DNA from 2 places in the Clavibacter sp. B3I6 genome. Region 2 is predicted to be linked to the other one. Evidence: predicted binding sites of a transcription regulator. Region 2 holds the regulator's gene; the other holds the start of a gene.
The links. Region 2 encodes HspR, which represses chaperone genes until heat shock. Its sites were predicted from a motif close to AAGTTGAGTCNNNNNGACTCAACTT; they were not measured.
Positions count from the first base shown of each region.

Region 1: QFZ62_RS09310 (ATP-dependent Clp protease ATP-binding subunit) is a predicted target of HspR. The motif match lies at 3,056-3,080, and genes of this name have one in related genera.

Region 1 covers NZ_JAUSYL010000001.1:1,957,133-1,972,660, forward strand. Annotated here, with positions in the region: gene QFZ62_RS09305 (alpha-galactosidase) at 1-754, shown strand, start outside; gene QFZ62_RS09310 (ATP-dependent Clp protease ATP-binding subunit) at 846-3,038, opposite strand; gene QFZ62_RS09315 (hypothetical protein) at 3,513-4,211, shown strand; gene QFZ62_RS09320 (NAD(P)/FAD-dependent oxidoreductase) at 4,348-5,370, opposite strand; gene aztD (zinc metallochaperone AztD) at 5,499-6,710, opposite strand; gene aztC (zinc ABC transporter substrate-binding protein AztC) at 6,746-7,690, opposite strand; gene QFZ62_RS09335 (ABC transporter) at 7,687-8,919, opposite strand; gene aztB (zinc ABC transporter permease AztB) at 8,976-9,911, opposite strand; gene aztA (zinc ABC transporter ATP-binding protein AztA) at 9,968-10,621, shown strand; gene QFZ62_RS09350 (GTP-binding protein) at 10,648-11,721, opposite strand; gene QFZ62_RS09355 (histone-like nucleoid-structuring protein Lsr2) at 11,819-12,187, shown strand; gene QFZ62_RS09360 (GNAT family N-acetyltransferase) at 12,240-12,830, shown strand; gene QFZ62_RS09365 (hypothetical protein) at 12,914-13,264, shown strand; gene QFZ62_RS09370 (GAF and ANTAR domain-containing protein) at 13,289-14,002, opposite strand; gene QFZ62_RS09375 (diacylglycerol kinase family protein) at 14,086-15,075, opposite strand; gene QFZ62_RS09380 (hypothetical protein) at 15,198-15,479, opposite strand.
Region 2 covers NZ_JAUSYL010000001.1:2,137,150-2,152,677, reverse strand. Annotated here, with positions in the region: gene dnaK (molecular chaperone DnaK) at 1-930, shown strand, start outside; gene QFZ62_RS10300 (nucleotide exchange factor GrpE) at 927-1,580, shown strand; gene QFZ62_RS10295 (DnaJ C-terminal domain-containing protein) at 1,698-2,711, shown strand; gene QFZ62_RS10290 (heat shock protein transcriptional repressor HspR) at 2,731-3,222, shown strand; gene QFZ62_RS10285 (class I SAM-dependent methyltransferase) at 3,219-4,442, shown strand; gene QFZ62_RS10280 (YdeI/OmpD-associated family protein) at 4,497-4,943, shown strand; gene QFZ62_RS10275 (helix-turn-helix transcriptional regulator) at 4,977-5,213, opposite strand; gene QFZ62_RS10270 (hypothetical protein) at 5,213-5,851, opposite strand; gene QFZ62_RS10265 (BLUF domain-containing protein) at 5,939-6,358, opposite strand; gene QFZ62_RS10260 (hypothetical protein) at 6,696-7,112, opposite strand; gene QFZ62_RS10255 (glycosyl hydrolase family 18 protein) at 7,434-8,441, shown strand; gene QFZ62_RS10250 (hydrolase) at 8,438-9,451, shown strand; gene QFZ62_RS10245 (hypothetical protein) at 9,600-10,340, shown strand; gene QFZ62_RS10240 (ABC transporter ATP-binding protein) at 10,423-11,376, shown strand; gene QFZ62_RS10235 (iron-siderophore ABC transporter substrate-binding protein) at 11,400-12,365, shown strand; gene QFZ62_RS10230 (iron ABC transporter permease) at 12,379-14,532, shown strand; gene QFZ62_RS10225 (YafY family protein) at 14,560-15,528, opposite strand, start outside.

The sequences.
Region 1 (15,528 bases), 180 kb from region 2:
CTCGCCGCGCGGCGAGGCGGGCGTGCACCGGCAGACCCTCGCGGCGTACCGCCTCATGGACGAGCTGAAGGCGCGCTTCCCCGGCCTCGAGATCGAGGCGTGCGCCTCGGGGGGCGCCCGCGTCGACCTGGGCGTGCTCGAGCGCACCGACCGCGTGTGGGTCTCCGACTGCATCGACCCGCTCGAGCGCCAGACGATGAACCGCTGGACGATGCAGCTGCTGCCGCCGGAGCTGATGGGCTCGCACATCGCGTCGGGCGTCAACCACACGACGGGCCGCGCGCACACCCTCGCGTTCCGCGCGGGCACGTCCCTCTTCGCGCACTTCGGCATCGAGTGGGACCTCACACAGGCCACCCCGGAGGAGGAGCGCGACCTCGCCGAGTGGATCGCCCTCTACAAGCAGGAGCGCGCCCTGATGCACACGGGCACGGTCGTCCGCGCCGACGGCTCCGACCCGAGCCTGAACGTCTACGGATCCGTGGCCGAGGACGCCTCCCGGGCGCTGTTCTTCCTCGCGACGGTGGGCCGCTCCGACGTGTCCCCGCGCGGCCGGTTCCTCCTGCCGGGCCTCGACCCGGAGCGCCGCTACCGCGTGGAGCCCGTGCGCGTCGGCACGCCCGACCACGGCTTCACGCCCCCCGCGTGGTGGGACGGCGTCGAGCTCACCGGCCGTGCGCTGGCGGTCTCGGGGCTGCACACCCCGGCGATGTGGCCCGAGACGATCGCGCTCCTGCGGGTGACGGCGGTCTGATCCGCGGCCGCAGCCGCGTCGACGTCCGCGTACGCCGACGGCCCGCCGCGCGCTCCCCGAGGGGGACGCGCGGCGGGCCGCATCGGGTGGATCAGAGGACGGGCGCCGCGTCCTCCGGCTCGTCGTCCCAGGCGCGCGCGACCGTGAGGCTCTCGCCGTCGGGCGCGAGGTCGACCCGCACGGCGTCGCCGTCGCGCACGTCGCCCGCGAGGAGCTCGCGGGCCAGGCGGTCGTCGATCTCGCGCTGCATGAGGCGGCGCAGGGGACGGGCGCCGTACAGCGGGTCGTGGCCGCGCTCGGCGAGCCAGCGGCGCGCGTCGGGCGTGACGCCGAGCGTCAGCCGGCGGTCCGCGAGCCGCGCGCCGAGCCGGTCGATGTAGAGCTCCACGATCTGCCCGAGGTCCTCCATCGACAGCGTCTGGAACACGACGATGTCGTCGAGCCGGTTCACGAACTCCGGCTTGAAGGTCTGGCGCACGAGCTGCTGCACGGCCTGCTCGCGGCTCTCGCGCGGCAGCGACGCGTCGCTCACGAACTGCGAGCCGAGGTTGCTGGTGAGCACGAGGATCACGTTGCGGAAGTCGACCGTGCGGCCCTGGCCGTCGGTGAGGCGGCCGTCGTCGAGCACCTGCAGGAGCACGTCGAACACCTCGGGGTGGGCCTTCTCGACCTCGTCGAGCAGCACCACCGAGTACGGGCGCCGCCGCACGGCCTCGGTGAGCTGGCCGCCCTGCTCGTAGCCGACGTACCCGGGAGGGGCGCCGACCAGGCGCGAGACGGAGAACTTCTCCCCGTACTCGCTCATGTCGATGCGGATCATCGCCTTCTCGTCGTCGAACAGGAACTCCGCCAGCGCCTTCGCGAGCTCCGTCTTGCCGACGCCCGTGGGGCCGAGGAAGAGGAAGGACCCGGTGGGCCGGTCGGGGTCCGAGATGCCGGCGCGCGTGCGGCGCACCGCGTCGGCGACGCTCCGCACCGCCTGCTTCTGGCCGATGAGGCGCTTGCCGAGCTCCTGCTCGAGGTGCAGCAGCTTCTCGGTCTCGCCCTGCAGCAGCCGGCCGACGGGGATCCCCGTCCACGCGGCCACCACCGCGGCGATGTCCTCGCCCGTGACCTGCTCGTTGACGAGGCGCTCCGAGGCGTCCGGCACCGACTCCGCGGCCTCCGCCTGCGCGACCTCGCGCTCGATCACCGGGATCTCGCCGTAGAGCAGGCGCGAAGCCTTCTCCAGGTCGCCCTCGCGCTGGGCCCGCTCCGCGCGGATCCGCAGCTCGTTGAGCTCGTCCTTCAGCTTGCCGACGCGATTGACGCTCGCGCGCTCCGCCTCCCACCGGCGCTGCAGGCCGCCGAGGGCCTCCTCGCGCACGGCGATGTCCTCGCGCAGCTTCTCCAGCCGCGCCTTCGACGCCTCGTCCTTCTCGCGCTTGAGGGCGAGCTCCTCGAGGCGCATGCGGTCGACCGCGCGGCGCAGCTCGTCGATCTCGACGGGCGACGAGTCGATCTCCATCCGCAGCCGCGACGCGGCCTCGTCGATGAGGTCGATGGCCTTGTCGGGCAGCTGGCGGGCGGGGATGTAGCGGTTCGAGAGCGACGCGGCCGCGACGAGCGCCGCGTCCGTGATGGGCACCTGGTGGTGCGCCTCGTACCGGCCCTTGAGCCCGCGGAGGATCGCGACGGTGTCCTCGACGGAGGGCTCGCCGACGTAGACCTGCTGGAAGCGGCGCTCGAGCGCGGCGTCCTTCTCGATGTACTGGCGGTACTCGTCGAGCGTGGTGGCGCCGATGAGCCGCAGCTCGCCGCGCGCGAGCATGGGCTTCAGCATGTTGGACGCCGCGACGGACCCCTCGCCGCCGCCCGCGCCCATGAGCGTGTGCAGCTCGTCGACGAACGTGATGACCTCGCCGTCGGCGTCGTCGATCTCCTTCAGCACCGCCTTGAGGCGCTCCTCGAACTCGCCGCGGTACTTCGCGCCCGCGACGAGCGCGGCGAGGTCGAGCGAGACGAGCTGCTTGCCCTTGAGGGAGTCGGCCACGTCGCCCGCGACGATGCGCTGGGCGAGGCCCTCCACCACGGCGGTCTTGCCGACGCCGGGCTCGCCGATGAGCACCGGGTTGTTCTTGGTGCGCCGCGTGAGCACCTGGCTGATGCGCCGGATCTCCGCGTCGCGTCCGATGACCGGGTCGAGCTTGCCGCTCTTCGCGATCTCGGTCAGGTTCACCCCGTACTGCTCGAGCGCGGTCTTCGCGTTCTCGTCGGTGGCGGGTGCGCCCTGCATGTTGGCCAATGCGTTCCCTTCGGTCGTACTTGAGTCGTGCTGGCTCAAGTTTACTGCCTGGTGCGGCTCGGCGCTAGCCGGCCGTGGTCGACTCATGCCGCGTCAGGTCGGACGCGAGCGCATGCTCGAATCGAGCCGGGGTGCATGACCGCTTGGCGATACACCCTGCTGAAGCTTCAAATCCGTGTAAATGAGCCCCACAAGGAGGGGCTTGAGAAGACGAATACGGACCCGTACTATTAAGCACCGTGGCCACAAAAAGCGAAGCCATATCTCTCATTTATTGCCACCTGGAGGCACCCTTTGACACTCTCTGTGGCATGGATTCGCACAGTGGGCGATGTTTCCGAACTAGTTTTTGCTTCTGACAGTCGACTAAGTGGCAACGGAATGAGGTGGGACAGCTGCCCGAAGCTGATGCCTCTTTCGCGATCCGATTGCATGATTAGCTTTGCAGGAGACACTGCGTATGCGTATCCACTAATGTTGCAGATGATCAATGGCATCAATTACTTTCCGCCTTCACGGGACCGCCACACCGACATTTCTGTCGCTCGACATGTGGCTATCGACGTTTTTAATGCCATGCGGGCTAAAATTGCCAATCATTATCTGGGCAAGAATGGGCCCGGGGATCCCGAGGTGCAATTCATTTTTGGGGGCTACTCATCCCGCTCTCAGGATTTCAAGATCTGGACTTTGCATTACGACGCCCATATAGACCATTTCACCTTTCGTCCCGCCAGGAGCTGGAAAGGGCAAGAGCGGAGCCGAAGCAGTCGGTCGACGAAGGTAATCTCCTGGATTGGAGATGCGCCGGCCGTCGAAGAAGCGAAGCAGCTGCTGGTTAATAAGTTGCGAAGCGCAGAAAAATTGACAAACGGCGGATTCGACATGGAACCATTTGAGGTCCTTCGCGACATCATACGTAGTAAAAATCATGAAAGTGTGGGAGGCGCTCCGCAGCTCGCCAAGGTCTATAGATCCTCGCAGACTCAGCAGTTCGCCATCAAGTGGCCAGACTCCGAAGGCAGCTATTACGCTGCCGGGCGAGAGGAAATGCCATATGAGCACTTCGCTTTACCGTCTCTTGATCCAGACACTCCTAGAGTGCACTCGCGGACTGCCCGTCATAGAGATATGTCCGCACAGCTAGAAGCTCTCGATGACGGATCGCTATGAAGTAGTGGGGCTTAGGGCGAAGTTTAGAACCCGCCGAACCCGCATGTCGGCCGTACGGGAGGGGTGAGGCTAGGGACGCGTTCTACCCCAAGGGCGATAAAGCGCGCGACTTGTAACGCTCTGCACGCAAAGATTGTCAATCGGCGACCCGATCCTTCAATAGGTTGGCGGAGCTGTGAACCGCGATCTCGACGTCCTCCGTCACCATCCCGGCGTTCGCCATCGCGCCCGCCATGGTGCCGGCGGCCATCGCGACCGGCACGTTGGCGGATCCGCTCGACGCGTTGCCCGCGATGAGGAGACCGGGGACGCTCGTCTGGCCGGTCGGATCCGCCGTCACGAACGGACCCCACGGGGTGTCCTCCGTCGCCGCGCCGAGCGCGCGGGCGAACCCGTCGCGCGGGGAGACGCCCGGCATGGCGAAGAGCGAGTCGAGCGGGAGGATCCGCCCGTCGGCGAGCTCGACGCCCTCGAGCGCGCCCCGCTCGCCGAGCACGCGCGTCACGGGCGACTCCTCGACGCGGATCCCGCGAGCGTCGATCCCGGCGCGCGTCGCGGCGTCGATCTCCAGCGGCCGCCCGGACGCGGTGCCGCCCGCGACGAGGAACGTGATGTCGGGCGACCACTGGCGCAGCATCTGCACGTGGTGGAGGCTGCCGGGTCCGGTGGCCAGCACGCCGATGCGGCGGTCGCGCACCTCGTAGCCGTCGCAGTACGGGCAGACGACGACGCCCGCGCCCCAGTGCGCGGCGAGGCCGGGGACCTCGGGGAGGACGTCGGCGAGGCCGGTCGCGAGGATCACGCGGCGGGCGTGGACCTCGACGCCGCCGTCGAGCGCGACGCGGAAGCGCGGGCCGGCCGATGCGTCGACCGCCTCGACCGCCTCGACCGCCTCCACCCGCCCGTCGACCACGACGCCGCCGTAGCCCTCGATCTCCCGGCGCCCCTCGGCGACGAGCTGCCGCGGAGGCTTGCCGTCGTGGCCGAGCACGCCGTGCATGTGCGCGGCGACCGCGTTGCGCGGCTGGCCGGCGTCGACCACGAGCACGCTCCGGCGGGCGCGCGCCAGCATGAGCGCCGCGCTCGATCCCGCCACGCCTCCGCCGACGACGACGGCGTCCCACTCGTTCCGACCTGCGATGCCCTGTGCGATGTCCATGCCTCGAGCCTCGCGGGTCCCGTCGTCTCGCGCACGGCTCCTTGCGGGAACGGCAAGGCCGATCGGCCGGGGACGCGGAAGGGGCGCGGAGCCGCAGCTCCACGCCCCTCACGTGCCGCTCACGGGGATCAGCCCGCGGCGACCGCCATCTCGTTCGGCGTGACCTCGAGCGTGGTGCTCGAGAGCACGTCGCCCGTCGCGAGGTCGACCGCGTGGATCTCCTTCGTGGCCGGCTCCGTGACGTAGCCGATGCCGTCCGCGACCACGATCGCGGGGTGCGGGTCCTGCCACTCGACGGGGCTCTCCCACGCGTCGACGACGGGGAACGCGTCGGTGAGCTCGCCGGTGGCCGGGTCGAGCACGTGGATCGCGCCGTCCGAGGCGAGGATGTAGGCCTTGTCGTCCGGGCCGCGCGCGACGTCGCGGAACGTGTAGCCGACGCCCTCGGGCAGGTCGACGACGCGGAGGGCCTTCGCCTCGGTGTCGATCAGCGTCACGGCGTTCAGCAGGTAGCCCTCGGCGTCCGGGTCGGTCTTGTAGTCGCCGACGACGATGGGGCTGGTCTCGCTGACGTAGGCGTTGCCCATGCGGCCGTACGGCTGGTCGGGCGCCTGGAGCTTCGTGAACCCGCCGTCCGTGTACAGGATCGCGCCGTCCTCGCAGCCGAAGACGACGGCCTCGCCGGATGCGGTGCCCTCGCCGTGCACGCCGGGGCACTGGTCCGTCTGCGCGATGACCGCGCCGGACGCGTCCCGCGCCTCGACGCCGTTCCGGCCGTCCGCGTTCCCGACGGTCGTGAGGAAGGTGCCGTCCTCGAGCACGATCGAGACGCCGTGGTGCGCCTCGACGCCCGCGATGGTCTCCGTCTCGGGCAGGCCGTCGGCGGAGGCGAGCGCGGCGGTGTCGAAGACCGTCGTGTCGCTCGTGCCGTCGGCGTAGAGGATCGTCTTGCCCGCGTGGCGGACGACGTGGCCGGGGGTGTCGGCCTCGAAGACCGTGTCAGTCAGCTCGGCCTCGTCGGCGCTGCCGGCCGCGGTGTCGAGCACCTGGAAGCCGTCGCTCATCGTGACCATCACGCGACGGTCGTCGCCGGCCGGGTTGAGGCGGGTGAACTCCTCGGAGTCGAAGTCCGAGACGGTCTCGAGGGACTGACCGTCGAGGACGAGGATGCCGCCCTCGTACGAGACGGCGACGCGGGCGCCGGCTGCCTCGCCGGATCCGGCCGATGCCTCGGAGGACGTGGCGCCCTCGGGTGCGGGGGTGGAGCAGGCCGCGAGCGTCGCGGCGAGCCCCAGGGTGACGGCGGCGATGCCGGTCCGTCGGAGACGTGGGGTGCGCATGGTGTTCCTTCTCTGTGTGGGTGGATCGCCGGCGCTCACGGGGAGAGACCGGTGGCGATGCGCTGCGTGTTGACGCGCATCATGGCGAGGTAGTCGGGGGCGTCGCCCTCGGGGCCCGTGAGGGACTCCGTGAACAGCTCGACCACCTCCACGCGGATGTCGGCCTCGCTCGCCAGCGCCTGCACGAGGCGGTCGGGCGAGGAGGATTCCGCGAAGATCGTGGGGACGCCGGTCTCCTCGACCGCCGACACGAGGTCGGCGAGGTCGCTGGCGGAGGGCGCGGCGAGGGTGGTGCCGCCGGGGATCACGGCGCCGACGACCTCGAAGCCGAAGCGGTCGGCGAGGTACCCGAAGACGTGGTGGTTGGTGACGAGGGCGCGGCGCTCGGCGGGGATCGCGCCGAACGCGGCGGTCATCTCCGCGTCGAGGGCCTCGAGGTCGGCGCGGTACCCGGCCGTGTGGGCGGCGACGGCGTCGGGATCCACGCCGTCGATCCCCGTGAGCGCCGGCTCGAGCGCGTCGACGACGTCGACCATGCGCGCGGGATCCGTCCAGAAGTGCGAGTCCGGCATGCCCTCCGCGTCGCCCTCGGCGTAGTCGAGGACCTCGATGGCGTCGCCCGCGACGAACATCGGCACGTCCGCCGCGGCGGCCGCATCGAGGTGCTGCTGCAGGCCCTCCTCGAGGCCGAGGCCGTTCGAGACGACGAGGTCCGCCGAGCGGAGGCGCGCGGCCTCCTGCGCGGAGATCTCGAACGAGTGCGGATCCGCGTTCGGCTTCATCAGCGTGACGACCTCGGCCTCGTCGCCCACGAGCCGTTCGACGACGTCGCCCAGGATGTTGGTGGAGACGTACACGGTCGGCCGGTCGCCGCCCGCGGAGGCGCAGCCGGTGAGGGCGAGGGCGGTCGCGGCGGCTGCCGCGGCGCCCGCGAGCGCGGCGGGGAGGCGGCGGGCACGGCTCGTGCGGGCGGCGCTCATCGTCCGGTCTCCGCCGTGAAGGCGGGCTCGGTCGCCGTGTCGAAGGTGCGGGAGACGCGCGCGCCGTCGGCGAAGTCGATCTCGTGCAGCCGGCGCTCGACGGGCCCCGCGAGGTAGGCGCGCTGCTGGTCGGCGACGAGGGTCGGGATCCGGCCGGCCGCGAGCGAGTCGGCGACGAGCGGGCCGGAGTCGGCGACCACCGCGCCGTCCGCGGCCGACATCACGAGCACCCGGCCGTCGGCGGTGAGGGCGAGGAGGGTGTCGTCCGCGTCGTCGACCGCGGTCACGTGCACGAGCGGCGCCGGGGCGGGGAGGAGCGACCAGGAGCGCGCGCGGGTGTCGAGCATCCAGATGCCCTGGTCGCCGGCGAGGCCCGCGACCGTCGGGCGGCCCTCGCGGTTGTCGAAGGACGTGGCGGCGGGGGCGGTCGTCCCCGCGGGGTACGGGATCCGCTCGACGGACAGCTCCTCGCCGTCGACGCTCGCGAGCAGGGCGCCGTCGCCGCAGCCGATGACCGCGCCGACGCGCGTCGTGATGGTGCCCGCGGGATCGGGGCACGCCTCGACGAGGCCGGTGCGCTCGCCGTCGCGTGTGACGCCGACCACCGTGGCGTCGGCCCCCTGGCCCTCGGTGACGAGCGCGAGGGATCCGATGGGCACGACCAGCCCGGGACCGGGCTCGCCGTCGAGGCGGAACAGCTCCTCGACCTCGCCCTTCGCGAGCGCCTCGGTGTCGAGCAGGACGGCCTCGCCGGAGCCGGGGAAGTGGACGCCCGTGCCGCCCGTGGTGGAGAGGTTGGTCGTCGCGATCGTGGCCTCGCCGTCGCCCTCCACGGTGCCGAGGAGGCGCGGATCCGCCTGGTAGTAGTGGAAGTGGTCGACGTGGTCCCAGGTCCAGACGCCGCTGTCGACGATCTCGACGCCCGCGTCCGTCTGCGCGAAGAGGTAGCGGCCGTCGGTGTCCAGGGCGCTCGGCGCGCCGATGCTCCCGAGGTCGGCGACCGACCCGTCGAGGAGGTCGAGGTGCGTGACGGCGCCCGTCGGGTCGACGGAGGTGAGGCCGAGGCGCGGCTCGGCGAGCTCCGCGGCGCCCGTGACGGCGCCGTGCCCCTCCCCCGTCGCCTCGGCGCCCGGGTCCTCCGCGGGTGCGTCCGCGGGCCCCGCGGAGCAGGCGGTCAGGGCGAGCGCGAGGCCGGCCAACAGGGGGATGGTGGGGATGCGGGAGTGCACGTGGTCCTCTCGTCGGGGGATGGGGCGGGGGTCGCGGCGGTCGGCCGTCGCGGGGGTCAGGGGGTGCGCGCCGTCGCGGCGGCGGGCGACCGCGCGGGAGCGGCGGAGGAGGCGGTGGTGGCGGACGCGGCGGGCACCTCGCCGTCCCGCCTCCCGCGGGCGCGCAGCACCGTCAGCCCGGCGCGCGCGGCCCCGGAGAGCGCGGCGACGGCGATCGCGGTGGCCGCCACCGACGCCCCGGCCGCGGTCGCCGCGTGCCACGAGACGAGGAGCCCCACGAACACGGAGACGATGCCGAGCACGGCGGCGAGCGCCATGCGGGTGGGGATCCGGGAGGTCCAGTGCCCGGCCGCGACGGCGGGCGCGAGCAGCAGGCCGACGACGAGCAGGGATCCGACCGCCTGGTACGAGGCGACGACCGCGAGGGTCACCAGCCCGACGAGCGCGGCCTGCGCCGAGCGGGGGCCGAGGCGGAGCACGGCGGCGATCCGGGGATCCAGCGCGAGCGCCACGAGCGGCCGGTGGAAGGCCCACGCGACCCCGAGCCCCACGACCGCGGCACCCGCGAGCAGGGCGACGTCGAGGGAGGTGATCGCGAGGATGTCGCCGAAGAGGATCGCGGTGGCGTCGGTGGCGAAGCTGCCCGAGTGCGAGATCACGACGACGCCGAGGGCGAGCATCGCGACGAACAGCATGCCGATGCTCGTGTCGTAGGAGAGCCGTCCGCGGCGCTGCAGGGCCGCGATGCCGAGGCTCATGGCGACCGCGCTCAGCGCGCCGCCGACGAGCACGGGCAGCCCGAGCACCGTCGCGAGCGCCACGCCGGGGAGCATCCCGTGGGCGAGCGCCTCGCCGAGGAACGCCATGCCGCGGATGACGACCCAGGTGCCCACGACGCCGCAGAGGATCGCGACGAGCCCGCCGCCGACGAGGGCGCGCTGGAGGAAGTCGAGGGCGAAGGGCTCGAGGATCCCGGAGAGGAGGAAGGGCACGATCCCCGACCGTAGTCGAGAATGAGAACGCTTATCAAATGGGTAGGATCGGTCGCATGCCCTCTCCGTCGACCCGCGATCCCGCGGCCGTCCTGCATGCCGTCCATGTGGCGTTCGGCGACCGGCGCGCCCTCGACGGCGTCGACCTGCGCCTGGATCCCGGCACCCTCACGGTGATCGCGGGCCCGAACGGCGCCGGCAAGTCGACCCTCCTGGAGGTCGTCGCGGGCACCCGGATCCCCACGTCCGGCACGCGCACCGCGGTCGCCGACGCGGCATTCGTCCCCCAGCGCGCCGCCGTGCCCGACCACCTCCCCGTCACCGTCCGCGACGTCGTGACGGTCGGCGCGTGGGGCCGCGCCGGACGCTGGCGGCGCCTCGACGCGGAGGCCCGCGCCGCGGTCGACGAGGCCATGGACGGCCTCGGCATCGCGCCCCTCGCGTCGCAGCCGTTCGGCGCCCTCTCCGGCGGCCAGCGCCAGCGCGCGCTCCTCGCGCAGGGCCTCGCGCGCGGTGCCCGGCTGCTGCTGCTCGACGAGCCGACCACCGGCCTCGACGCCGCGAGCGCCGAGCGGATCCGCGCGACGCTGCGCGCCCAGGCCGACCGCGGCGTCGCGGTCGCGTGCGTCTCGCACGACCCGGCGGTGCTCGCCGACGCGGACCGCGTGGTGCGGCTCGAGGACGGCCGCGTCGTCGCGGACGCCGGCTGAGGCGGCGCGCGCCCCGCCGCTCGCCCTCAGTGGCGGTGCTCGGCGCCCCAGGCCGGGAACGGGTCCGCGTAGCCGTGCCACGCGTCCGGCCCGGCCACGAGCTCGTCGGGCGCGAGGAGGCAGGCGCCGAGGATCCGGTCGATCCGCTCCCCGTCGATCCGCTCCCCCGCGAACGCGATCTCCTGGCCCGCCGGCGACTCGGGATCCCAGCTGACCATGCCCGTCGGATCCAGCCGCAGCACGTCGCCCGCGGTCGCCCACGAGCCGACCGTCGCGGGCCGGGACGCGAGGCGCACGAGCCCGCGGGAGCGCACGATCCGGCCGACCGGCCCCGGCACCAGGTGCCGCGCCACGGCCGCGTGCAGTCGCCCGGGATGGAACGGCCGCGGGTCGCGGAAGACGTGGACGCCCATGCCCTCGCCGGGATCCGGCAGCGCGACACCGGCCAGCGCCGCCTGCCAGCCCATCCCCGCGGCGAGGCGTCGCGCGCGCTGCTGGCCGATGCGGATCGGCGCGGCCGCGAGCGACGCCCGGTCACCCACGGGCACGACGCGCGCGGCCGGCGCGAGGAGCGCGAGCAGGGCGGTCGCGCGGCGCGCGTCCGGGCTCGGTCGCGCGGGATCCAGCCCGTCGAGCACGACGACGCTCGCGCACTCGAGGCGCCCGGCCAGCCGCTCGGCCGCGTCCATCGGCGTCCCGTCGTCGTCGCGTGGATCGAGGAGGAGGTCGCGGACCTCGGCGACGGATGTCACGGCGACCACGTCGAGGATCCCGATCGGCGTCGCCCCGGGGTGCCGCGACTCGACGACGTGCTCCAGCACGAGCGCCACCTCGAGCGGATCCGCGGCCGGCTCGAGCGCGACGACCGCGAGCCCGGTGCGGCCGTCGTCCGCGTCGGCCATGAGGCCGTCGGCGAGGTCGGCGCCGAGGTCGCCGCTGTCGCCGCCCGCCGCCTCGACCACCGACGCCGGGTCGGCCTCGGGCGCGCCCACCGCGGCGGCGGCGACGCGCGAGGACGACCGGAGGTCGCTCGCGGAGACGAGGGTCACGGCGAGCCCGCCGCGGACGACGGGGCGCGGGGCGTTCGCGTGGGGATCCATGCGCCGAGTCTAGAAGAGAACCGTTCTCATCAACGGCGCGAGGGGCGGCGTGCGGCGACCTAGGCTGCCGGAGGGGGACCGAGAGCAGGGAGACGGCATGGCCGAGGACGTGGATCCGCGCGACGGCGACGGACGCGGCGGCACGGGCAGCGACGCCGGCGACGTGACCGAGACGGTGCGCTTCGGCCTGGACGGCGTCATCCACGAGGTCGACCTCGACGCCGCCGCGGCTCGCGCCCTGCGCGACGTGCTCGCGCCCTACGTCGCGGCCGGGCGGCGCTCGACCGTGACGGTCGCGCCGATCCACGACGAGCCCGCCGTCCCGCCTCGCCCCGCCGGCGCCGCCCCGACGGGCGAGCGCGCCGCGGCCCGCGCCTGGCTCGAGGCGAACGGCCACCGGCTCGGCCCCGGCGGCCGGATCTCGGCCACGCTCATGACGCTGTACCGCAGCCGCGACGGGCGCTGACGGCCGGTCCGCCCGGCGTCACGGCGTCCCGGCGTCACGGCACGATGGATCCATGAGCACCGAGCCCCGCCTGTTCCCCGCCGTCCCCCGCCTCGAGGGCGAGCGCGTCCTCCTCCGCCCGTTCTCGCCCGCCGACGTCGAGGCGATGGGGCCCGTCCTCGCCGACCCCGGCGTCATCCGCCTCACCGGATCCGCGCACACCACCGCCGAGGTCGACGAGATGGCCGCCCGGCGCGAGCTCGACGACCGGACGCGCACCTGGTACGCGACGCGCGCGGAGCAGACCGACCGGCTCGACCTCGCGCTCGTCGACCGCGCGACGGACGCGTGCGTCGGCGAGGTGGTGGTCAACGAGTGGAGTCCCGAGGACCGCAGCGCCAACCTGCGCATCCTCATCGGCCCGGCCGGCCGCGACCGCGGGCTCGGCTCGGAGGCGGTGCGCCTCACGGTCGACCACGCGTTCGCCGCGACCGACCTGGAGCGGATCTCCCTCGAGGTCATGGACTTCAACCCGCGCGCCCGCCGCGTCTACGAGCGCGCCGGCTTCATCGAGGAGGGCCGTCTCCGCGCGGGCTTCCGCTTCGACGGCGAGCCCGTCGACGTGATCGTCATGGCGCTGCTCCGCACGGATCCGCGGCCCTGAGCCGCGCGTCGGACGCATCCCGCCGCCCGGACGGCATGTCAAGGCCCGTGACGGCCCACCGGGACCCCCGTAGCGTGCGGGTCATGAAGCACATCACCTACGCCGAGAAGTCGCTGCTCGTCGGCGACGCCGCGGCGGACGCGCTCCTGGAGTACGCGGCCGCCCTGTCCAGCCGCGGGCGGGGCGAGCAGGTCACCATCCACGCGATCAGCTCCGACGGCGACGAGGTGGAGGCGACCTTCCTGCTCGGCGCCGGCGCGCCCCTGATGGCGGAGACCACGCACAACAGCTTCCCGGAGCCCGACAACAGCGCCACCGTCGACTCCATCCGCGAGGAGCTCCGGCGGATGGAGCACCCGGAGCCCGTCACCGGCAGCGACCCCGCGCACGACTCTGGCGACTACATCGACTTCGACGCCTTCCAGGACAGCTGACCCGAGGATGCGCCGGGGGTCGCGTCAGACGACGAGCTCCCGCCCGAGGACGCGCCCCGCGACCTCGACCACGCCCAGCCGGTGCGCTCGCGCGTGCTCCCGCATCAGGCCGAAGGCGTGCTGGACGCTCGTGTCGCGGTCGTAGGCCAGGAACCCCTTGGCCTGCTCGACGACCGCCCGTCCCTCGACGGCCTGGTCCAGGAGCCGGTCGAGCGCCGCCCGCTCGTCCTCTCCCGGGCGGGGGACGAGGCTGAGCCCCGCGACCTGCACGAGGGCCTGCACCAGGGCGAGCGCCGCCAGGCTCTGACGTCCCTCGCTCGCGTGGAAGAGGTTCAGTCCTCCGACGGTGCGATCCCCGATCCGCAGCGGGACCGCCACGCCCGACCGGAAGCCCGCGTCCGCGGCGGAGGCGGCGAACGCCGGCCACCGCTCACGGACCCGCTCGATGTCGGGGACCTCGATGAGCTCACCGGTGCGCACGCAATCGACGCAGATCCCCTCCTGCGTCCCGATCTGCGTCTCCTCGACGTCCAGCGTGCGCTCGTTCGACGACGCGACGGCGTGCAGCCCGCCGTCGGCGTCGGTGATCACGATGGCCGCCTCCGCCGCGCCGGTGCGGTCCACGCAGGCCCGCACCAGGACGTCCATCGCGTCGAGGACGCCCACCCCGGAGCGGACGACGCCGACGACGTCCTCGAGTCCGTCCAGCAGGGGGATGGCGGGTGCGCTGTCATCCATGGTCCGACCCTACGGACCCGTCGGCCGCGCGTGCCAGCGCGGTGGCGAACAGGACTCCCCCGCCGCGCCCGTGCCGATCCGCCTCACGCGGCGTCGACGTCCCGCGGCACGCGCACGCGCAGCCCCTGCGGCTCGATGGTCGCCCGGAAGGCGGTGGCCTCGCCGAAGCCGTCGCCGTCGAGCTCGATCTCCTCGGGCCGGTTCAGCTCGACGTGGAGGTCCTGGCCCTTCACGTAGTTGAGGGCGTCGACCTCCTTCGTCATCATCTTCCGGCCGAGGCGGGTCCGGCGGAGGACGCCGTTCTCCCAGAGGACCTTGACGAGGATCTGGCCCCAGCCGACGACGCCCTCGGGGCGCAGCATCACGATCTCGAACTGCCCGTCGTCGATGACGGCGTCGGGCAGGAGCAGGACGTTCCCGGTGAGCGTGCCGCAGTTGCCGACGATGATCGTGTGGGCCCGCATGCGCTTGCTGCGCTTCCCGTCGAGCGTGTACCGCAGGCGGAGCTGGTTGCGGTCGAACACGACCTTCGCGATCGCCGCGACGTAGGCCAGCGGGCCGATCCTCGCCTTGAGGCCCTCGTCGGTGGCGGCGAGCATCTTGGCGTCGATGCCGGCACCGGCCATCACGAGGAACGCGTGGCTGCTGGTCGACCCGTCGCCGTGCGTGATGGCGATGGTGCCGAGGTCCACGCCGCGCACCTGGCCGGTGAACGCCGTGCGGATGGAGTGCTCCAGGTCGTCGAGCGTGAGCTTCATGTTGCGGGCGAGGAGGTTCCCGGTGCCGGAGGGCAGCAGCGCCATCTCGACGTCGAGCTCGTCGACGACCTCCGCGATCGCGCGCACCGTCCCGTCACCACCGGCCGCGATGATCAGGGTCGCCCCCGCCTCGACGGCCGCCGTGGTCGCGCCGCGGCCCGGGTCCTCCTTCGAGGTCGGGAACCACAGCGTCTCCGGCCAGCCGGCCGACTCCTCCTCGACCGCGACGACCGCCTTCACGGCGTCGAGGTCGATCTTGATGGGGTTGTAGACGACGGCGGCGAGCTGCGGTCGCGTCGGGGTGGGCGGGGTCATGTGGTCCTTCGGTGGGCTGTCGGGACGCCGGAGCGCCGGGGGTGCAGGACGACCACGAAGGCCCCCCGCGATGCGGGGGGCCTTCGAGCGGTCGGCGCCGTGTGGGCGCGACGGGTGGTCGACTAGCGGCGGTCGGCGCTCGCGTCGCGGTCGTAGAACTCGCGGCTGCCGGACTTCGCGATGCCGCGGCTGATCATGTAGCCGACGGTCAGCACGGTCGCGTAGAGCCACGCGTGGTCGGCGCCGAAGCCCTGGCCGTCGTCGCCGTTGTCGACCACGGCCGACGCGACGAAGATGCCGATGAGGATCGCGATGTACGCGAAGAACTCGGTCGTCTTGAACGACGCCTTGGTCTCGGTGGAGAGGCGGGTGGTGCGGCCGGTGTTTGCGGGGGTGTTGCTCATGGAAGCGCTCCTCTGTCTCGTGCTGCGGTGTGTGGTGTCACGTGCAGCG
Region 2 (15,528 bases):
CTCGTCGGCGGATCCACCCGCATGCCCGCCGTCGTCGAGCTCGTCAAGAAGCTCACGGGCGGCAAGGAGCCCAACAAGGGCGTCAACCCGGACGAGGTCGTCGCCGTCGGCGCCGCGCTCCAGGCCGGCGTGCTGAAGGGCGAGCGCAAGGACGTCCTCCTCATCGACGTCACCCCCCTGAGCCTCGGCATCGAGACCAAGGGCGGCATCATGACCAAGCTCATCGAGCGCAACACGGCCATCCCGACCAAGCGCAGCGAGACCTTCACCACGGCCGACGACAACCAGCCGTCCGTCGCGATCCAGGTCTTCCAGGGCGAGCGCGAGTTCACCCGCGACAACAAGAACCTCGGCACCTTCGAGCTCACCGGCATCGCGCCGGCGCCCCGCGGGATCCCGCAGGTCGAGGTCACCTTCGACATCGACGCCAACGGCATCGTGCACGTGTCCGCCAAGGACAAGGGCACCGGCAAGGAGCAGTCGATGACCATCACGGGCGGATCCTCGCTCGGCAAGGAGGACATCGAGCGCATGGTCCGCGAGGCCGAGGAGCACGCGGCGGAGGACAAGACGCGCCGCGAGCAGGCCGAGGTCCGCAACAGCGCGGAGCAGCTCGCCTACTCGATCGACAAGCTCATCAAGGAGAACGACGACAAGCTCCCCGAGGACGTCAAGTCCGAGGTCCAGGGCGACGTCGACGGCCTGAAGAGCGCCCTCGCCGGAGACGACGAGACCGCCGTGAAGACCGCGTTCGACAAGCTCTCCGCGAGCCAGACCAAGCTCGGCGAGGCCATCTACGCGCAGGGCCAGCAGGAGCAGGCCGCCGGTGAGGCGTCCGAGGGCGCGCCCGAGGCGAAGAAGGACGACGAGGACATCGTCGACGCCGAGGTCGTGGACGAGGACGACCAGGACAAGAAGACGGACCGATGACCGAGGACACCGCGAACGGCGAGGGCACGACGCCCGAGGACGAGGGCGCCGAGCAGTCGGCGCCCGCGTCCCCGGCCGGGCCTGACGCCACGGCGGCCTCCGCGGCCGACGCGGCCTCGGTCCCGGGCGAGGACGGCGCGTTCGTCGAGGCCGAGGGCCCCGACGTCGAGACGACCGACCCCATGGACGAGGAGCTCCAGGACCTCATCGAGCAGACCCGGAACGAGCCCGTCGAGGGCGACTCCGAGCACCTCGCGGACCTGAAGCGCGTCACCGCGGAGTACGCCAACTACCGCAAGCGCACCGAGGCCAACCGCGAGATCGAGCGCCAGCGCGCGGTCGGCGACGTGGTCAAGGGCATCCTCCCGGTGCTCGACGACCTCGACCGCGCCGAGAAGCACGGCGACCTGGCGGAGGGCGGACCGCTCACCGCGATCGTCGCCAAGCTGCGGACGAACGTGGAGCGCATCGGGCTGGTCAAGGTGGGCGCCGTCGGCGACGCCTTCGACCCGCAGGTGCACGAGGCGATCTTCCAGAAGCCGAACCCCGAGGTCCAGGTGGACACCGTGGCGGACGTCGTCGAGAGTGGCTACTACATCGGCCAGACGCTGCTGCGGGCCGCGAAGGTCGTCGTCGACAAGCCGGAGTAGCGCCATCATCCGCAGCATCCATCCGGCTGCACCCACCCCGGTCCGGGCGTCCGCACGCGCGGGCGCCCGGATCGGGCCGTGCGGCCCCCACCACGAGAAGAAGAAGGGAGGCGTCTGATGGCCAGCCAGGACTGGTTCGACAAGGACTTCTACAAGGTCCTCGGAGTGTCCAAGGACGTCTCGGAGGCCGACCTCAAGAAGGCCTACCGCAAGCTCGCCCGGCAGTACCACCCGGACAGCAACCCCGATCCGTCGGCGGAGGAGCGCTTCAAGGAGATCAGCGAGGCGCACGCCGTCCTCGCCGACAAGGAGCAGCGCAAGGAGTACGACCAGGTCCGCGCCATGGGATCCGGGGCGCGCTTCACGGCACCCGGGGCCGGCGGCGGGCAGGCGGGCGGCTTCGAGGACGTCTTCGGCGGCATGTTCGGCCAGCAGGCCGGCGGCCGCGGGCGTCGCGCCGGGTTCGGATCCGGCCAGCCCCAGTACAGCCAGGGCGGGTTCGAGGACATCCTCGGCGGCATGTTCGGCAACGGCGGCTTCGGCCAGTCGACCGGCGGCTACCGCGGGTACGGCGCGCCCACCAAGGGCCGCGACGTCACCGCGTCGACCACGGTCGACTTCCTCACCGCCGTGCAGGGCGACGTCGTGCGCCTGCAGGACTCCGACGGCCGCCCCCTCACGGTGCGCGTGCCGGCGGGCGTCTCCGACGGGCAGAAGATCCGCCTCGCCGGCAAGGGCGAGCCGTCGGGCGACGGCGGCGCGGCGGGGGACATCATCCTCACCGTGCACGTGCGACCGCACCCCGTGTTCGAGCGCGACGGGCTGAACCTCCGGGTCAACGTGCCCGTGACGTTCCCCGAGGCCGCGCTCGGCGCGACCATCGAGGTGCCCACGCTCGGCGGCGACCCGGTGCGGCTGAAGGTCGCGCCCGGCACGTCGAGCGGCAAGGTGCTCCGCGTCAAGGGCCGCGGCGTCACGACCCCGAAGGGCACGGGCGACCTGCTCGCGCGCATCGAGGTCGCGGTGCCGTCCCGCCTCACGGACGCGCAGCGCGTGGCGCTCGACGCGTTCGCCAGCTCGGGCCCCGCCGAGGACCCCCGGTCGGCGCTCATCGATCGGGCCAGGGGCTGACGTGGACGCCCGCGACACGATGGACGAGGACGCCCCCGTCTTCGTGATCTCCATGGCGGCCGAGCTGTCGGGCATGCACCCGCAGACGCTCCGGCAGTACGACCGCCTCGGGCTCGTGTCGCCCACCCGCACGGCCGGGCGCTCCCGCCGCTACTCGATGCGCGACATCGTGCAGCTGCGGGAGGTCGCCCGGCTGGGCGCGGAGGGCGTGAGCCTGGAGGGGATCGCCCGGATCCTCGAGCTCGAGAACCAGGTGACCGAGCTCCGCGGACGCGTCCGCCAGCTCGAGTCGGCGCTCGCCGACGAGCTGCTCTCCCGCCCCGGCCGCCGCGTCTTCGCGGCCCGCGGCGACGGCGACGTCGTGTCGCTGCGCGCGGGCGTGCGCCCCTCCCGGCAGACCGACGTCGTGCTGTACCGGGCGGCGCTCAGCCTCTCCGACGGCCGCGACGCCGGCGCGGGCGCCGGCACCGGCGCCGGCGGACGGGACGCCGGCGGGCGCGGCGCACGGTGAGCGACGCCCCGACCCCGGCATCCGCCGCCGACGACCTCCTCGACCTGGGCGCGCTCCGCCGCCGGCCCGACGTCGAGGCCGACAACCTCTTCGCGGCCGACGCCGCCGACCGCCTGCTGCTCGACGAGCTGGTGGCGCTGCTGGCGTCCGCCGCCGACGCCGGCCATCCCGTGCGGCCCGAGGAGCTGGTCGTGATCGGCGACTCCTACGGCGCGCTCGCGCTGGGCGCGGCCGCCGCGCTGCGTCGCGCCGGGGCGGGGGATCCGATCCGCCTCCGCGTGCACCAGGACGCACTCGCCTCCGAGACCGCGCTCGACCTCAACGCCGCGCTGCTGGGCGAGACCGCCCAGATCGCGCACCACCGGCTCGACGACGCCCTCCCGCACGGCGCCCGCGTCGTGCTCGCGCGCCTGCCGCGCAGCCTCGACGCCCTCGACGAGTGGGCCGGCGTGGTCGCCGCGGCCGCCGCCGCCGACGTCACCGTGCTCGCCGGCGGTCGCGTCAAGCACATGACGCCCGCCATGACCGAGGTGCTCCGTCGCCGCTTCGCGGACGTCCACGCGACGCTCGCCCGGCAGAAGTCGCGCGTGCTCGTCGCGCGCGGGCCGGTGCGCCCGTCCGGGGAGGCCCCGGCGTCCGACGCCTACCCGCGCCGCGAGTCGCACCCCGACCTCGGCCTGGAGGTGCGCGCGCACGGCGCCGCCTTCGCCGGGGCCCGCATCGACATCGGCACGCGCTTCCTGCTGTCGTTCCTGGCCGACCTGCCCGCCGACGCCCGCAGCGCCGTGGACCTCGGCTGCGGCACGGGCGTCCTCGCCGCAGCCGTCGCGCTCGCGCGGCCGGACCTCCGCGTCGTCGCGACCGACCAGTCCTGGGCGGCCGTCGACTCGGCCCGCGCGACCGTGGCCGCGAACGGCCTCGAGGGGCGGGTGACCGTGGTGCGCGACGACGCCGGATCCTCCGTGCCCGACGCATCCGTCGACCTCGTGCTGCTCAACCCGCCCTTCCACACGGGCGCGACCGTGCACGCCGGGCTCGCGCCGCGCCTGTTCGCCGCCGCCGCGCGCATGCTCCGCCCGGGCGGCGAGCTCTGGACCGTCTACAACAGCCCGCTCGGCTACCGGCCCCAGCTGACGCGGATCGTGGGCCCCACGCGCGAGGCGGGCCGGAACGCGAAGTTCACGGTCGCCGTCTCGACGAAGCCGGATCCGCGGGCCTAGCCTCGCATCGACCGCGGGCGACCCGTGCCGGCGGCCGCGCATCGAGGAGCCGCCATGCCCACCTTCCGCACCCGCGTCCTCCAGGCCCGCGTCAACGCCACCGGGCTGCCCGTCCCCGCGGAGGCGCTCGACGAGCTGGGTGCCGGGAAGCGGCCGGCCGTCGTGGTGACCGTCGCGGGCTACGTCTACCGCACGACCGTCGGCACCATGGGCGGTCAGCAGCTGCTGCCGCTCAGCGCCGCCCACCGCGCCGCGTCGGGCATCGCCGCCGACGACGAGGTGGAGGTGGAGGTGACCATCGAGCTCGACACGGCCCCGTGCGAGGCCGTCCTCCCCGAGGAGGTGGCGGCCGCGATCGCCGCGGAGCCCGCCCTCGCGGAGGCGTTCGGCGCGCTCTCCTCCAGCCGGCAGCGCGCCCTCGTGGATCCGATCGGCGAGGCGAGGACCGACGAGACGCGCGCCCGCCGCGTCGCGAAGGCGCTGGCGGCGCTGCGGGGCTGAGGCCCGTCGCGCGCTCCCGGCCGCACCGGATCGTCACGCCGTCGGCGGATCCAGCACCAGCAGGTCGCCGATCTCGCACTCGAGCGCGCGGCAGACCGCGACGAGGGTGGAGTAGCGGATCGCCCGGGCCCGGTCGTTCTTGAGGACGGACAGGTTCACCGGGCTGACGCCCACGATCGCGGCGAGCCGCGCGAGCGTCATGCCGCGCGCCGCCAGCAGCTCGTCGAGGCGGCAGTGCACGCCGGTGGGGGCGTCGTCGTCGGCCGCCATCAGACGAGGCCGCGGGTGTCGCGCTGGAGGCGCTCGCCGTGCTCGACGACGAGGCCCACGATCATGAGGGCGAACCCGAGCGCGATGGTGGAGAGGTCGACCTCCGCGACCGTCGGCCAGAACCCCTCGAGCCCCGCGGCCGGGTCGTTCAGCTCGCCGCCGACCAGCCAGGCGACCGCCGTGCGCGCCCCGAGCGACAGCAGGGCCGCGACCATCACCGTGCCGCCCGCGAGCGTGACCACGAGGCTGAGGCGCCGGGCGAGCGGATCCGGGCGGAGCAGCCGACGGGCGAGGATCGCGACGGTCCCCGCGAGCGCGATGCCGACCGACGCGTCGAGCGCGATCCGCACCACGTGCATCGCGACGATGCCGCCCGACAGCTCGCCCACCGCGACCTCGGCCGTGCGGTAGGCGCCCGAGCGGAGGTCGGCGGGGCCGGCGTCGGCCTCGGCGGGGAGGGATCCGCGCATCTCGAGGGACGTGTGCACCACCCCGGTCCGCACGGTCTCGACCGCGCTCGCGACGGCCGCCGCGGCGACCGCCAGCAGCACGAGCACGGCGACCACGAGGGCGGCCCGCAGGATCCCGCGCATGGCCCGCGCGGAGGAGCCGGTGCCGGCGAGCGGGGTGGGGGTCATGGTCGCGTCCTATCGATCATCGTTGCAACGAATGTCGATATGGTCGCACGCGCGGCGGCTCGCTGTCGAGCCCCCGAGCCCCGTGCCTCACGCCGGGTGCGTGCGGAACCACTCCAGGAGCCAGCGAGCGCGGGACGGGGCGTCGGGGCGCGCGGCGGCGGAGGCCGGCCGGTCGAGGAAGTCGTCGTAGCCGTCGAGGTCGCGGACGGTCGCGTCGTCCACGGAGCGGAAGCCCATGCTCCAGGCCGGGAACCGGCGGGTGGCGATCTGCTCGTCGAGCAGCTGGCGCACGTCGGTGTGGCGCGGATCCGCGGCGATGGTCGCGAACACCGCCTCGACCGCGTCGTCGGGGCCCTCGAGCACCTGCATGAAGCGCCCGTCGCGGTGCAGCAGGAGGCCCGTGAGGCCCGTGCGCTCGTTGTTCCGCGCGCACTGGCGGAGCAGCTCCGCGAGGTCGTCGTCGGTCAGGTGCCGTGTGGCCGTGCTCGTGTAGACGGTCGTGCGCATGGATCCCCCTCGTGCCGTCCCCCCATCCTGGCCGGTCGGAGGGGCGGTCGGGACGGGCGGCGCGCCCGCATGCGCCGGTCGGGCCGGGAACCGTGCGGCCGGGCCGGGAGCCGTGCGGCCGGGCCGGGAGATGGGGAGAGCCCGGCGCGCTCGCGGGTACGGCGCGCGCCGGGCTCCTGTTCTGCCGCGGTCGTTCGGGTCGACGCGCGGAGGGATCTGATGAGCTGCCCAGCTGGGCGGGGGGACGCGGCAGGGCGCTCGTCGGGTATCCAGTGCGCACGACGGCATCGGGGGGAACCCGTCGTGCTGTGAAGGACTCTACGGCGTCGGTCCTCATTTAGGGGGACACATCGGGCAGGAGGGGCGGGTGATCCGGGGGTGACGGGCGGGTGAGCGGCCCGTCCTGATGCGGATCCGGGCCTTCCTGTGCATCCCGTGGGTCCTCGGCGGCGGACCCGCGCGTCCGGCCCTGGGCGGACATCCGACGGGCTCCGGCCGCGTCGGCGCGCGGCAGCGGCAGCCCCGTCGCGCTCGCACCGAGGCGGGCGAGGAGCGCGCGGCACGACGACCGGAGCAGGGAGCCGAGGCGGGAGCGGGAGCGCCGGGCGGGCGATCCGTCGGCGGCCGTGATCCCGGTCGCGCCGCGGGACGCGTGCAGCGGGTCGTCGTCGGCGGGATCGCCGGGCCAGGCGTCGTGCAGGGCACGGAGGCGCTCGCGCAGGAGGTCGTCGTCGCGGTCGGGGCTGCTCAGCACGGTCGGCGGCCCGCTCGGGTCCGGGGATGCGGCGTCGACGGGCGGCGGCGAGAGGCGGGGGCCGGCGGGCGCGGGCGCGGGGCGTGCGGCATGGGACCTCGGGCGGGGCGGGGCGGACGGAGGGGACGGCGGGACGCCTCGGGTGGGGGCGCGAGGGCGGTGCGGGGGAGGGCACGACGCTACGGGTGCCGGGGATCCACCGGCGCGCGTCCTGCACATGCCGCCGCGGCGCCGGGCCTCCCCGACGGGCCGACGGCGCGGGGGCGGACGCCCGCGCGGCCTACGCTCGGCCCATGACCCCGCCGCGCTCCGCCCGCCGTCCTGCCCGCCGTCGCGGCCGCCGCCTCGCCTCGCTCGCCGTGGCTGCGGCCGCCGTGCTGGCCGTGCCCGCCGGGTCGCTCCCGGCCGCCGCGGCGACGCCGTTCGAGGTCGTCGGGTACGCGGAGGGCGGATCCACGCCCGTCTCCCGGCTCGACGCGAGCGCCGCCGCGCTCACCTCGGTCGTGGTCGACGGCGTCAACGTCACGCCCGACGGCCGGGGCGTCGGCACCCCGTCGGCCGAGGGCGATCGCGGTCCTCCGTCAGGCGCACGCGCGCGGCGAGCGGGTCGAGCTGCTGGTCGGCAACTACGACGAGGCCCTCGGCGACTTCTCGCCCGGGATCTCCGACGCGCTGCTCGGCTCGACGGCCAACGTCGACCGGGTCGTCCGGCAGCTCGCCGCCGAGGTCGCGACGCGCGGCTGGGACGGCGTCACGGTGGACCTCGAGAGCCTCACGGGCGCGCATCCGACCGGCCTCACGCGGCTCGTGTCCGGGCTGAAGGCGGCGCTCGGGCCCGCCCGCAGCGTCTCCGTCTGCCTCATGGCGACCACGGGCGACTACCGTCCGCTCGGCTACGACCTGGCGGCGCTCGGCCGCGCCGCCGACCACGTCGTGCTCATGGCGTACGACCAGCACGGGCCCACGTGGTCCGGCGCCGGGGCCGTGGGCGGGATGCCGTGGGTGAAGGCCGCGCTGGAGCCCGTGCGGAAGGCGGTGCCGGCGGCGCGGATCCAGCTCGGGATCGCCGGGTACGGCTACACGTGGCCGCGCACGGGCGAGGGGCGCCAGCTCTCGGACCAGGGCGCGCGCGACCTGGTCGCGTCGCAGAGGGCGAAGGCCGTGTGGAGCGTGCCCCAGCAGGAGTGGCACGCGACCCTGCGCGACGGCACGACCGTGTGGTGGTCGGACGCGCGCTCGTACGACGCGCGCGTGGCGCTCGCGAAGCAGCGGGGGCTCGGCGGCGTGGCCGTGTGGTCGCTCGGGCTGTCCGATCCCCTGACCCGGTGAGCGGCGACGCGGTGACGCGGGACGGCGCCTGGATCGTGCGCGAGCTGCGGCTCGACCGCGTGCGGCGCGAGGTGGCCGTGCGGATCGCGGGCGGCCGCGTCGCGCTCGCCGACCCCGCGGATCCGGTGCTCGGCCGGCTCGACCTGAGCCTCAGCGACGGCGTGGTGGACCAGCACGTGCACCTCGGGCTCGTCGATCACCGGGCGCTCGCGGGATCGGCCGTCACGGCGGTGGTGGACCTGGGGTGGGACCCGGCGGGGATCGCGCGCATCGCGGCGCGCCCGCCGGCGGGCGTGGAGGTCCGCTTCGCGGGACCGTTCCACACCGCCGTGGGCGGCTACCCCTCGGACCGGCCCTGGGCGCCGGCGGGCGCGGTGCGGGAGGTGGCGTGCGCGGAGGACGCGGCGGCACTGGTCGCGGCAGCCCGGGCGGCCGGGTCCGTCGCGGTGAAGATCGTGCTGCATGACGGCGGCCCGCTCCTCGCGGACGACGTGCTCGGGGCGCTCGTCGACGCCGCGCACGCCGCCGGGCTGCGCGCGGCCGTGCACGCGGAGGGCGCGGGCCAGGCGGCCCGGGCGATCCGCGCGGGCGCCGACGTGCTCGTGCACGTGCCCTGGACCGAGCGCCTCGACGACCGGACGCTGCGGGAGTCGGCGGCGCGTGACGTGCGGTGGACCTCCACCCTCGCGATCCACGACGGCGACGACCTCGCCGCCGCCCTCGACAACGCGCGCCGGTACGTCGCGCTCGGCGGCCGGATCGCCTACGGCACCGACCTCGGCAACGGCGACCTGCCCGTGGGCCTCAGCGCTCGCGAGGTCGGGCTGCTCGGCGAGGTCGGGCTCCGCGGCGCGGCGCTGCTCGACGCCGTGCTGGGATCCGCGCCCCGCGGCATCCGCCACGCCCTGGCGAGCCCCGATCCGCTGCCGAGCGGCGCGGACGCCGCCGCCGACGACCTCGTGGGCTGGCTGCGCGGCGCGCACCGGCTGGGGGATGCGGATGTCCGCTGAGGCACGAGGCCGGACCCCCCGAGGCGCTCCCCGGCAGGCGAGCAGGGCGCGCGCCTAGGCTCGACCATCCCCTGGACCGCGGGACGCGTCGCCCACCCGTGCCCGGGTCTCGACCGCCGTGGATCCGCCCTCCTCCCCCAGGACCCCCATGCCCCGCCTCCCCCCGTTCCTCGCCACCGCCGTGGCCTTCCCGCGCATCGCCGCCCGCGCGGGGGAGTTCCTCTACCGCCGGTCGGACGCGTCCGGCGACATCCACCCGGACGACGCCGACCGCGGGATCGTCGAGGGCCCGGATCCCGACCGCGTCGTCGTGATCGGGGAGGACGGCATGGTCAGCCTCGGCGTCCGGACGCACCAGATCGCCCTGCCCGCCTTCCTCGGGCGGCGTCTCGCGACGAAGACCGGACGCGGCGTCGCCTGGTCGACCGCGCGCCTGCCGGGCTCGCGCCTCCGGGAGGCACCCGCGGTCATCGCGGGGGCCGAGTGCGACCTCACCCGCGCGGACGCGGTCGTGCTGCTCGCCGGGATCACCGACGTGCTCCGCGTCACGTCCACCCGGGCGTGGGGCCGGCAGATGCGGAGCGCGGTCGACGCGCTGCGCACGCACCTGCCGCGGGACGCCTGGATCCTCGTCGCCGACATCCCGCCCCTCGACAACGCGGCCAGCCTCTCGCGACCCGCGCGCCTCGCCGCGGGCCTCCACGCGCAGGCGCTCAACCGGCACACGCGGGAGGCGATCCACGGCGTCCCGAACACCCGGGCGGTCCCGTTCCCCGAGGCGCTCACGCGCTCGCTGTGGCGCCCGGAGTCGGAGGAGAGCCGGTACCAGCAGACCTACCGGGTGTGGGGCGGGCACATCGCGGACGCACTCGCGGACCTGCGCGGCTGAGCCCGGGGCGCGCATGGCGCCCGCGCAGGAGGTCGCGGCCCGGGTTGTCCGCGCACATGAGGTTAGGCTAACCTCACCTACCGTGACCTCCCCCGCTCCGACCTCGCCGATCGCGCGCGCCGTGGACACGGATCCGACGCCCGCGGCGCCCGCCCCGGCGAGCCCCGCCCCGGACCCCGCGGGTCCCGCCGCCACCGCCCTGACGGCGCGCGACGTCACGGTCGCGTACGGCGACACGGAGGTCGTCCACGGCGCCGACCTCGAGCTCCGGCCGGGCCGCGTCACCGTCCTCGTCGGCCCGAACGGCAGCGGCAAGTCGACCCTGCTGCGGACGATGGCCCGGCTGCAGGCCGCGCGCTCCGGATCGCTCACCCTCCGGGAGGAGGGCACGGGTACCGATGCGACCGGGACCGACGGCACCGACGCCCTCGACCTCTCCCTCCGCCGCTTCGCCCGTCGCGTCGCGCTCCTCACGCAGGGCCGCCCGACGCCCGGCGGCCTCAGCGTCCGCGACGTCGTCGAGTTCGGCCGCTACCCGCACCGCGGCCGCTTCGGCGGAGCGGATCCCGACGGCCGCGCCGCCGTCGACCGCGCCCTCGACCTCACGGGCCTCGTCGCCCTCGCCGACCGCGGCGTCGACCAGCTCTCCGGCGGCCAGCTCCAGCGGGTCTGGCTCGCGAGCTGCCTCGCCCAGGAGACCGGCGTGCTCCTGCTCGACGAGCCCACCACCTACCTCGACCTGCGCTACCAGGTCGAGCTCCTCGACCTCGTGCGCGACCTCGCCGACGACGGACGCATCGCCGTCGGCGTGGTGCTGCACGACCTCGATCAGGCCGCGGCGCTCGCGGACACCGTCGCGCTGCTGCACGACGGCCGGATCGTCAAGACCGGCACCCCCGCCGAGGTGCTCACGCCCGATCTCCTCACGGAGGTCTACGGCATCCCCGTCGAGGTCCACGCGGACCCGACGACGGGCAGCCTGCGCACGCGCGCGGTCGCCCGCCACCACCACAGGAACGAGAGGCTCCACCCGTGATCACGAGACGACGAACCCTGGCGATGACCGCCCTCGCCGCCGCGGCAGCGCTCACGCTGACCGCGTGCGGCACCACCGAGGAGGCGTCCACGGGCGAAGGGTCCACGCCCAGCGGCGCGGGGATCACCCTCACCGACGGCACCGGCGCGGAGGTCACGCTCGAGGGGCCCGCGACGAAGGTCGTCGGCACGGAGTGGAACGTCGTGGAGAACCTCGTCTCGCTGGGCGTGGAGCCCGTCGGCGTCGCGGACGTCGCGGGCTACAGCGCCTGGTCGGCCGCCGTGCCGCTCACGAACGAGCCGGCGGACATCGGCACGCGCGGCGAGCCGAGCGTGGAGACCGTCGCGTCGCTCGCGCCCGACCTCATCGTCGCCACCACCGACCTGCCGGCGGACGCCATCGAGCAGCTGAAGGCGATCGCGCCCGTGCTGCAGATCGAGTCGGCGGACGCGTCGCAGCAGATCCAGCAGAGCGAGGACAACCTCGAGCTCATCGCGAAGGCGACGGGCACCGCGGACCGCGCGACCGAGGTCATCGCGGCGTACGACCGGGCGATCGCGGACGGCGCGGCCGCCATCGAGGCGGCGGGCGCGTCGGGATCCCGCTTCCTCTTCGCGGACGGCTACGTCAGCGCCGGCCAGGTCTCCATCCGCCCGTTCGCCGCCGGCTCGCTCTTCGGCGACGTGGCGGTCGAGCTGGGCCTCGAGAACGCGTGGACGGGGGAGGGCGACCCCGCCTACGGCCTCGCCGCCACCGACGTCGAGGGCCTCACGACCCTGGGCGACGACGTGCGCTTCCTCTACAACACCAACGACGTGCTCGGCCCGGACCTCTTCGCCGAGACGCTGAAGGACGACGCCGTGTGGAACTCCCTGCCGTTCGTGCAGGCCGGCGACGTGCACCGCATGCCCGCGGGCATCTGGGCGTTCGGCGGCCCGGCCTCGGCCGCGGCGTACGCGGACGCCGTCGTCGACATCGTCACGAGCTGATCGCGCCGATCCCGTGACCGCGCCCGTCCGCACCGCTCCCGCGTCGAAGATGGCGGCACCCGCCACCGTCGACGCGGGGACCCCGGCCCCCGTCCCGTCGCTCGCCGCCGTCACGCGCGCCGACGGGGCCGGCCGGATCCCGGTGCGGGCGGTCGCGGTCGTCGGCCTGCTGGCGCTCGTCGTCGTGGTGCTCGCGGCGATCGACGTCACCCAGGGCACCGCCGCGGTCGGCCCGCGCGAGGTCTGGGACGCGCTCACCGGCCGCGCGACCCCGGGGGACGCGTCCGTCGTGGTCGCGTCGCGCCTGCCGCGCATGGCCGCCGGGATCCTCGTCGGCCTCGCGCTCGGAGCCGCGGGCGCCGCCCTCCAGACCGTGAGCCGCAACGTGCTCGCGTCGCCCGACACGCTGGCCGTGAACGCGGGCGCCTACGCGGCCCTCGCGGTCGCCGCCGTCACCGGCCTGACCCTGCCGGTCCTCGCCGGCGCGGGCGTCGCGTTCGTCGGCGGGCTCGTCGCGGCGGCCATCGTCCTCGCGGTCTCGGGACTCGGATCCGGCACCGTGCGCCTCGTGCTCGCGGGCAGCGCGCTCGCGCTCGGCCTCGGATCCGTCACGAGCGCGCTCCTCCTCCTCTTCCCGCAGCGCACCGGCGGCCTCTACCGCTGGGGCCAGGGCGGCATCGGGCAGAACGGCGGCGACGCGGTGGCGCAGATGGCGCCCGTCGTGGTCGCGGCGCTGGTGGTGCTGGTGCTCGTCAGCCGTCGGCTCGACGCGCTCGGGCTCGGCGACGACGCCGCCCGCAGCCTCGGGGTCGGCGTGCGGGCGACCCGCGTGATCGCCGTGCTCGCCTCGGTCCTGCTCGCCTCCGCGGCCGTCACGGTCGCCGGCCCGATCGGCTTCGTGGGCCTGTACGCGCCCGCGTTCGTGCGGCCCCTCCGCCGCCTCGTCCCGGGCGTCCGCCGGTCGTGGGTCTTCATCCCGACGGCCGGCCTGATGGGCGCGGCCGTCGTGCTGCTGGCCGACGTGGCGCTCCGGGCCGCCATCGGCGCCGAGGCGTCGGTGTCCGTGCCGACGGGCCTCGTCACGTCCGCGATCGGCGCGGTGGTCCTCGTGGTGCTCGCCGTGCGCACCCGCGACAGCGCCGCGCCCGCGCCCACCGAGCGGCACGGCGTGATCACGCGCCGGCGCGCCGCGCTCGTCATGGGCGCGCTCGTCGCGGTGCTCGTCGGCCTCCTGGTCGCGGCCGTCCTCCTCGGCGACGCGAAGCTGCTCCTCGGCGACGTGGTGAACGGGATCCGCGGCACCGCCGGCCCCGTCGTCAGCTACGTGCTGGAGACCCGCGTGCCCCGCGTGCTCGCCGCCGTGCTCGCGGGCGCGGCCCTCGCGCTGGCCGGCGTGCTCGTGCAGGCCGTGACCCGGAATCCGCTCGCGGATCCGGCGATCCTCGGCGTCTCCGGCGGCGCGGGCCTCGGCGCCGTGCTGTTCGTGACCACCGTGCCGCTCGCGTCCGGCTGGGGCATCGCAGGAGCGGCCGGCCTCGGGGCGGTCGCCGCGGCGGCCGTCGTGTTCGGCCTGGCGGCGCGCGGCGGATTCCCGCAGAACCGGCTGGTGCTCATCGGCGTCGGCGTCTCGTCGGGCACGGCCGCCGCGATCAGCCTGATCATCGTGCTCACCGATCCGTTCGACGGCACGAAGGCGCTCACGTGGCTCTCCGGATCCACCTACGGGCGCGGCCTCGACGACGCCCTGCCCGTGCTGGCCGCCGTGGCGCTCGCCGTCGCGGTCGCGGCGCCGCGGCATCGGATGCTCGACCTGGTCGCCCTCGACGACGACACCCCGCGCCTCCTCGGCGTCGGCCTCGGCCGCGCGCGCCTGATCGCCCTCGCGACCGCCGTGGTGCTCACCGCGACGGCCGTCGCGGCGGTCGGCGTCATCGGCTTCGTCGGCCTGGTCGCGCCGCACGCGGCCCGCGCGCTCGTCGGCTCCCGGCATGCGCGCGTGCTGCCGGTCGCGGTCCTCCTGGGCGCCGCCCTGGTGACGCTCGCCGACCTGCTCGGCCGCACCGTGATCGCCCCCGGGCAGCTCGGCGCCGGACTCGTCACCGCGCTCGTCGGCACGCCCTACTTCGTGTGGCTGCTCGGGCGGGGGCGGGCCACTCGGGGGCGGTAGGGCGGATCCGCCCGGATCGCCGCGCGCTCATCCGCGGTCGTCGTCCTCCGGCCGGTCGTCGTCCTCCGGTACGTCGTCGACCGGCCGGGCGGCATCCCGGAACCGGCCCGAGAGCGTGCGGGCGGCCTCGCGGAGCGGCTCCGGGCCGACGACCTCGAACGGGGCGTCGAAGCGGGCGACGGCCGCGAGGATCCCCGTCCACGACCAGGAGCCGATCGTGACGCGCGTCGACGAGGCGCTCACCTCCTCCAGCTCGCCGTCGCCGATCCACGGGGCGACGTCGCGCGCGGGGAGCCCGATGAGCACCTGCCCGGTGCACGGCCAGCGGTCCTCGTCCGCCGACCCCTTGGATCGCGCGGCCAGGAACGTCCGGGCATCCGGCGCGGGCAGGGTGCGGGGTGCGAAGCGCGGTCCGGTCGGGGTCCGCGGGGCGATCCGGTCGAGGCGGAACGTCCGCCAGGCGTCCCGGTCGAGGTCCCACCCGATCAGGTACCAGCGGCTGTGGCGCGCGACGATCGCGTGCGGCTCCAGCCGGCGCGGCGCCCCGTCCCGCCCGGCCTGGTCGAAGCGGAGCACCAGGTGGTCGCGCACCGCGGCGCTCGCCGTCTCGAGGACCGCCGGATCCACCCGGGTCGCGGCCTCCGTGCCCGTGAAGCGGATCCCGTCGATGCGGTGCCGGAGCCGCGACGGCATCACCTGCCGCACGGTCGCGAGCGCCCGGGCGGCGGCCTCGTCGACGTCCACGCCGCCGGCCGGCGCGCTCTGCAGCGCGACCGCGATGGCCACCGCCTGCTCGTCGTCGAACAGCAGCGGCGGCAGCTCGGATCCCGCGGCCAGCCGGTACCCGCCGTCGGGGCCCTTCATGGAGCTGATCCGGTACCCCAGCTCCCGCAGCCGGTCCACGTCCCGCCGGACGGTGCGCGGGCTCACGTCGAGGCGCGCGGCGAGCACCTGCCCCGGCCAGTCGCGCGGCGTCTGCAGCAGCGACAGGAGGGA